DNA from 2 places in the Streptomyces sp. NPDC059668 genome. Region 2 is predicted to be linked to the other one. Evidence: riboswitches for the same ligand, from Rfam matches in the RefSeq annotation. Region 2 holds a riboswitch; the other holds the start of a gene.
The links. A riboswitch is a leader RNA that binds a small molecule or an ion and turns the genes downstream of it on or off. The one in region 2 is predicted to bind glycine.

Region 1: it holds a riboswitch for glycine, as region 2 does, so the genes downstream of both, gcvP (aminomethyl-transferring glycine dehydrogenase) here and gcvT (glycine cleavage system aminomethyltransferase GcvT) in region 2, are expected to answer to the same signal.

Annotation. Positions count from the first base shown of each region.
Region 1 is NZ_JBHWEL010000049.1:9,937-13,340, reverse strand. It holds gene gcvP (aminomethyl-transferring glycine dehydrogenase) at 1-1,739, opposite strand, end outside; glycine riboswitch at 1,918-2,013, opposite strand; gene ACFV2J_RS28685 (PRC-barrel domain-containing protein) at 2,128-2,499, shown strand; gene ACFV2J_RS28680 (DNA polymerase IV) at 2,619-3,404, opposite strand, start outside.
Region 2 is NZ_JBHWEL010000043.1:53,237-56,640, reverse strand. It holds gene glyA (serine hydroxymethyltransferase) at 1-280, opposite strand, end outside; gene gcvH (glycine cleavage system protein GcvH) at 292-669, opposite strand; gene gcvT (glycine cleavage system aminomethyltransferase GcvT) at 819-1,937, opposite strand; glycine riboswitch at 2,084-2,205, opposite strand; gene ACFV2J_RS26840 (AAA family ATPase) at 2,374-3,054, shown strand; gene ACFV2J_RS26835 (enhanced serine sensitivity protein SseB) at 3,229-3,404, shown strand, end outside.

The DNA of each region.
Region 1 (3,404 bases), on a different contig from region 2:
CCGGCCAGCTCGCCCTGCGAACCGGCGTTGGGCTGGAGCGACACCTTGTCGTATCCGGTGACCTCGGCGAGCCGCGTCTCCAGCTCCTCGATGAGCGTGAGGTAGCCCTGCGCCTGCTCGGCGGGGACGAAGGGGTGCAGCTGGCCGAACTCGGGCCAGGTGACCGGCTCCATCTCGGTGGTCGCGTTGAGCTTCATGGTGCAGGAGCCCAGCGGGATCATGCCGCGGTCCAGCGCGTAGTCGCGGTCGGAGAGCCTGCGCAGGTAGCGCAGCATCGCGGTCTCGGAGCGGTACTGGTGGAACACCGGGTGGGTGAGGTAGTCGTCGGTGCGCAGCAGCGCCGCGGGAAGCGTGTCCTCGACACTCGCGTCCAGCGCCTCGATGTCGCCCTCGATGCCGAACGCGGCCCACACGGCGCCCAGTTGCCTGCGGGCGGTGGTCTCGTCACAGGCGATCGACACATGGTCGGCGTCCACGAGGTGGAGGTTGACACCCTGTTCCCGCGCGCCCGTCACGATGTCGGCGGCCCGGCCCGGGACACGGACGGTCAGTGTGTCGAAGTACGCGCCGTGCACGACCTCGACGCCGCCGGCCTTCAGCCCCTCGGCGAGGAGCGTGGCGTAGCGGTGGGTGCGACGAGCGATCGTCCTCAGTCCGTCGGGCCCGTGGTAGACGGCGTACATGCCCGCCATCACGGCGAGCAGCACCTGCGCGGTGCAGATGTTGCTGGTCGCCTTCTCACGGCGGATGTGCTGCTCGCGGGTCTGCAGGGCGAGCCGGTACGCCTTGTGTCCGTCCGCGTCGACGGAGACGCCGACCAGCCGGCCGGGCAGGCTGCGCGCGAACTTCTCGCGCACCGCCATGTATCCGGCGTGCGGACCGCCGAAGCCCATCGGGACGCCGAACCGCTGGGTCGTGCCGACCGCGATGTCGGCGCCGAGCTCGCCGGGCGAGGTGAGGAGGGTCAGGGCGAGCAGGTCGGCGGCCACGGTGACGACCGCGCCGAGCTCGTGCGCCTGCTCGATGACGGGCTTGAGGTCGCGGACCGCACCGGAGGCGCCGGGGTACTGGATGAGCACACCGTTGATCTCACGCCCGGCGATCGCGACCGGGATGCCCTCGCTCAGGTCGGCGACGACGACCTCGACACCGGTGGGCTCGGCGCGCGTCTCGATGACGGCGACGGTCTGCGGCAGGGCGTCCGCGTCGATCAGGAAGAGGCCCTTCTTGTTCTTGCCCATGCGCCGGGACAGCGCCATCGCCTCGGCGGCCGCGGTGCCCTCGTCCAGCAGCGAGGCGCCGGAGGTGGGCAGTCCGGTCAGCTCGGCGACCACGGTCTGGAAGTTGAGCAGCGCCTCCAGGCGGCCCTGCGAGATCTCCGGCTGGTAGGGCGTGTACGCGGTGTACCAGGCCGGGTTCTCCATGACGTTGCGCAGGATCACCGGCGGCGTGAAGGTGCCGTAGTAACCGAGGCCGATCATCGAGTCGAGGACCTGGTTGCGGTCCGCGAGGGAGCGCAGCTCGGCCAGGACCTCGGCCTCCGTGCGGGCGCCCGGGAGTTCGAGCGCCTCGGCGTTCTTGATCACGTCCGGCACGGCGGCGGCCGTCAGCTCATCCAGCGAGCCGTACCCGACCTGCGCGAGCATCTTGGCCCGTGCTTCCGGGGCGGGCCCGATGTGGCGCTGCTCGAAGGGGATTCCCTGCTCGAGCTCGGAGAGCGGAATGCGATGGGCGGTCATTACGGAGGCCTCCTGGTCACACACGACCTTCGAGGGGCACCACGGCATGGGTGCCCGTCCGGCCTCCCCCTCTGTCATCTGACCTGAGAGCTTCACCGGCCCGCCCGCTCGCTGCGACCCGGCTTTCACCGTCGGTGAGAGCGGAGGCCGTCGGCCCCGCCCTGCTTTCCAGAGTGACCTCGTCCGTGCGGTACGTGAGCCTGAGAGATTCCGGGGAGGAGTTGCTCCTTCGGCGCCTCCGATGGTGTCTGGAGGACTCTCCCGCACGGGGTCAGCAGCCGTTTGCCAGGGTACCAGCGTGAACAACGCACGGGCTTTCGAGTGGCCACCGTCACGAATGTGCTCTTTCGTAGTGCCTACGGAAGAGTCGCAATCGAGTGGAGGGCCCGTGCAGACCGACATCGATCCGCGCAATCTGATCGGCCGCAAGGCGCTCGACCGCAATGGCGCCAAGATCGGCACGGTCGACGAGGTCTATCTGGACGACGCGACCGGCATACCGGAGTGGGCCGCCATACGTACGGGTCTGTTCAGCAGGGACGCCTTCGTGCCCCTGGAGCCCAGCGAACTCGTCGAGGGCAGTCTGCGCGTCCCCTTCGAACGCGCCCTGATCAGGGACGCCCCCGATTTCGGCGTGGGCCGTCACCTCTCTCCGGAGCAGGAGCTCCAGCTCTACCACCACTACGGTCTCGACGTGACGCCCCCGGCCCTCCCGCCGGACCACGACTTCGGCCGTCTGGCGGGCACGGACGAGACCTGAGAGACCCCTTCCGGAGGCGGGTGGGACCGCGTGTCCGAGGTGCGGCGAGCCAGGAGACCGTCCGGCCGCCGAAAGCCCGGCGACGCCCGACTCGACCCGGCCCGCGCAGGCGGCCGGACTCAAGCCCTCCCGGGCGCACCGGCGGAGACACCGGACGAGTCCTCGGGTCTTCGTGGCACCAGCGGCAGCGGGTCCGCCGGCTCCAGGGCCGCGTCGTCCGTACGGAACGTCCGCACCCTCCCCGGCTCAGAGTCGGGAGTCTCGAATCGCACGGTCACCCTTCCCAGCCCGCTGCCCTGCACCCATCCGTGCCCGTACTCGGCATGGTGCACGTCGTGACCCGCCGGCCAGCGCCGCTCGGCCGCCGTGACCTGCTCGGCGGCCGGCTCCTCCGCCGCCGCCACGTCGTCGGGGTGCTCCTGGGCCGCCGTCTCCTCCTCGGCGGCCCGTGCCTGCGCCTGGGCCTGGGCGAAGAGGTCCTCCTGCGTGTAGTCGGCGAGCCCCGAGACGCCGACGCCCAGCAGGCGCACGCCCCCTGTCGTGTCCACCGCCTCCAGCAGCCGCCCGGCCGCCTCCCGCACGACCGCGGGGTCGTCCGTGGGCCCCCGGAGCGTCTCGGACCGGGTCAGCGTCGAGAAGTCGTACCTGCGCACCTTCAGCACGATGGTCCGCCCCGACAGCCCCGCCCCACGCAGCCGCTGCACACACCGGTCGGCGAGCCGCTGCACCTCGAGCCCGACCCGCGTCCGGTCATGGATGTCCACATCGTAGGTGTCCTCGACCGACACGGACTTCGTCTCCCGCTCGGCCACCACCGGCCGCTCGTCGCGCGCCAGCGCCATCGCGTACAGCGCGTGCCCGTGGGCCTTGCCCAGCAGCCGTACGAGCTCGTCCTCGCCCGCCTC
Region 2 (3,404 bases):
GCACGTTCGCGTGCTCGGCGCCGAACAGCGCCTTGACGCGGTCGATGGCGATCTGCTCGACGACGTCGACGTGCTCGCAGCCGCCGTAGTAGCGGCGGCCCGGGTAGCCCTCGGCGTACTTGTTGGTCAGGACCGAGCCCTGGGCCTCCATGACCGCGACCGGAGCGAAGTTCTCCGAGGCGATCATCTCCAGGGTGGACTGCTGGCGGTGCAGCTCGGCGTCGACGGCGGCCGCGACGTCCGGGTCCAGCTCGTGAAGGGGCGTGTTCAGAAGCGACATGCGGTGACTCCTCAGCCGGCGGTGAAGGCGGTGTACTCGTCGGCGGACATCAGGTCGTCCGGCTCGTCGGTGACGCGCACCTTGAACAGCCAGCCGCCTTCGAAGGGCGCGGAGTTGACCAGCGACGGGTCGTCCACCACGTCCTGGTTGGCCTCCACGATCTCGCCGGTGACCGGGGCGTACAGGTCACTGACCGACTTGGTCGACTCCAGCTCTCCGCAGGACTCGCCCGCGGTCACCGTGTCACCGACCTCCGGAAGCTGGGCGTAGACGACATCGCCGAGCGCGTTGGCCGCGAACTCGGTGATGCCGACCGTCGAGACGCCGTCCTCGGCGCCCGACAGCCACTCGTGCTCCTTGCTGTAGCGCAGCTGCTGGGGGTTGCTCATGGCCTGAATTCTCCTGTACGCGGGGGAGTGCTGATGAACGGGTACGGACCGGGTGTCCGGATGCCGGGGTTCCCTGGGACAAGGGACAAGGGACAGGGGACAGGGCGCGACGAGGTACGTCACGTCGACGCGCCCGAGTCCCGGTGGACCTACTTCTGGCGCTTGTAGAACGGCAACGCCACGACCTCGTACGGTTCGTGACTGCCCCGGATGTCCACGCCGACCCCGGCCGTGCCCGGCGCGGCGTGCGCAGCGTCGACGTAGGCCATCGCGATCGGCCGGCCCAGCGTCGGGGACGGAGCGCCGGAGGTGACCTCGCCGACGACCTCGCCGCCCGCGACGACGGAGAACCCGGCGCGCGGGACGCGGCGGCCCTCGGCGACGAGCCCGACGAGCACCCGCGGGGGGCTGGCGGCGGCGCGTTCGGCGGCGGCCTCCAGGGCCTCGCGCCCCACGAAGTCACCCTCCTTCTCGAACTTCACGACCCGCCCGAGACCCGCGTCGAAGGGGGTGAGCGAGGTGGTCAGCTCGTGCCCGTACAGCGGCATGCCCGCCTCCAGGCGGAGCGTGTCGCGGCAGGACAGACCGCACGGGACCAGCCCGGCCGGCGCGCCCGCCTCGGTCAGCGCCTGCCACAGCTTCTCGGCGTCGGACGGGGCCACGAAGAGCTCGAAGCCGTCCTCGCCCGTGTAGCCGGTGCGCGCGATCAGCGCCGGGACGCCCGCGACCGTGCCCGGCAGACCCGCGTAGTACTTCAGGCCGTCGAGGTCCGCGTCGGTGAGCGACTTGAGGATGCCGGGGGACTCGGGGCCCTGGACGGCGAGCAGCGCGTACGCCTCGCGGTCGTCACGGACCTCGGCGTCGAAACCGGCGGCGCGTTCGGTCAGCGCGTCGAGGACGACCTGGGCGTTGGAGGCGTTGGCGACGACCATGTACTCGGTCTCGGCCAGCCGGTACACGATCAGGTCGTCGAGGATGCCGCCGTCCGCCCGGCAGATCATGGTGTAGCGGGCACGGCCCACGCCGACGGAGGCGATGTTGCCGACCAGGGCGTGGTTCAGCAGCGCGGCGGCCTGCGGGCCGGTGACCGTGATCTCGCCCATGTGCGAGAGGTCGAAGAGACCGGCCCGGGTGCGGACGGCGACGTGCTCGTCGCGCTCGGAGCCGTACCGCAGGGGCATGTCCCAGCCCGCGAAGTCGGTCATCGTCGCGCCCAGCGAGCGATGCAGGGCATCGAGCGCGGTACGGCGGGGTGCGTTACTGCTCATCGGTGGGGCTCCCAAGGCATGACGGCGAGGTCGTTCCTCCCCATCTGTCATCGGAACCTGAGAGGTTCATCACGACCCCGCGAACGGAGGTCACGACTTGCACCTTGGGTGGAGCCACCGGTCAGCGGCCCGCTTTTCAGATGTGCCTCGCCCGCGCGGTAACGGGGCCTGAGAGATTCAAGGGAGGGACTTGCTCCTTCGGCGTCCCAGTACGACGTACGTCACACGGATGCGTGCACGTCACTGGGAACTCTCCCGCGCGGATTCAAGCGGCCGGTATGCAGTTGGCGGGCACATCATTGCACGCGCCGTCCGATGACGGCAGTCCGCATCTGTAACCGGCCTGTGGCAGTCCGAACACGGAAACAGGAAGCACCGCGCATTACCTTCTCTTTACACTCGACGGGGATGGGACTCCAGACCCAAGGGGAGGACGATCACGGTGAACAGGACCAGGGCGTACGCCACGACCTCGGCCCTCGCGCTGCCGCGGCAGCCGGGTACCGCGGCCGCGGCCCGGGAGGCGTGCGGCACGCTTCCGGCGGCCGTCGTGCGCGACCTCAGGGAGCGAGCCGGACACAGCCCGCACGGCCTGTACTTCGGCCCGGCGGACCTCGTGGTGGTCACCGGACTGCCGGGCAGCGGCAAGTCGACCCTGATGCGCCGCGCGGTCGCGGGCCGGCGCGTGGACTCCCAGGACACCCGTGACCGCTGGGACGGCCGGCTGGCCCGCCGGCTCCCGTACGCGGTCTACCGCCCCCTCGTCCGCCTCGCGCACTACGCGGGACTGCGCCGCACACTGCGTTCCGGCACCGGTGTCGTCGTGCACGACTGCGGTACCCAGGCGTGGGTGCGCCGCTGGCTCGCCCGCGAGGCCCGCCGCCGGGGCGGCACGCTCCACCTCCTGCTCCTCGACGTCACACCGGGCACGGCGCTGGACGGGCAGCGCGAGCGCGGCCGGGGCGTCTCGCGGTACGCGTTCGCGCGGCACCGGGGCGCGCTGAGCCGGCTGCTGCGCTCCGTCGAGCGGGGCGAACTGCCGGAGGGCTGCGGCTCGGCGGTACTCCTCGACCGCACCGCGGCGGACGTGCTGCGCCGGATCGACTTCGACGGATGAGAGGGCGCGGGGCCGGCGTCGGCCCGAAGGACGTACCGAAGCTCGTGCGGGGGAACGGGACATCGTCGTACGAGAGGGTCCTGGGTGCCCACTAACCTTTCCAGCCGGAACACCAGCACGGCACACCAGGACACCGGAACACCGGATCAGCGGTTCACAGCAGGCGGTAGACAGATGGACTTCCCCGACTTCCCGGCACCAGCGCACCCGCACCCCCACCCGCACGGCGGCTGGCCGGGCAACGAACTGGAGGAGGTGCTCTCCGCCTCCCTCGGGGTGCCCTCGGCGGGCGCCCGCATCGTCGAGGTCCTCGGCCGCAGCTTCGTCTGGGTGCCGCTGCCCAACGGCGG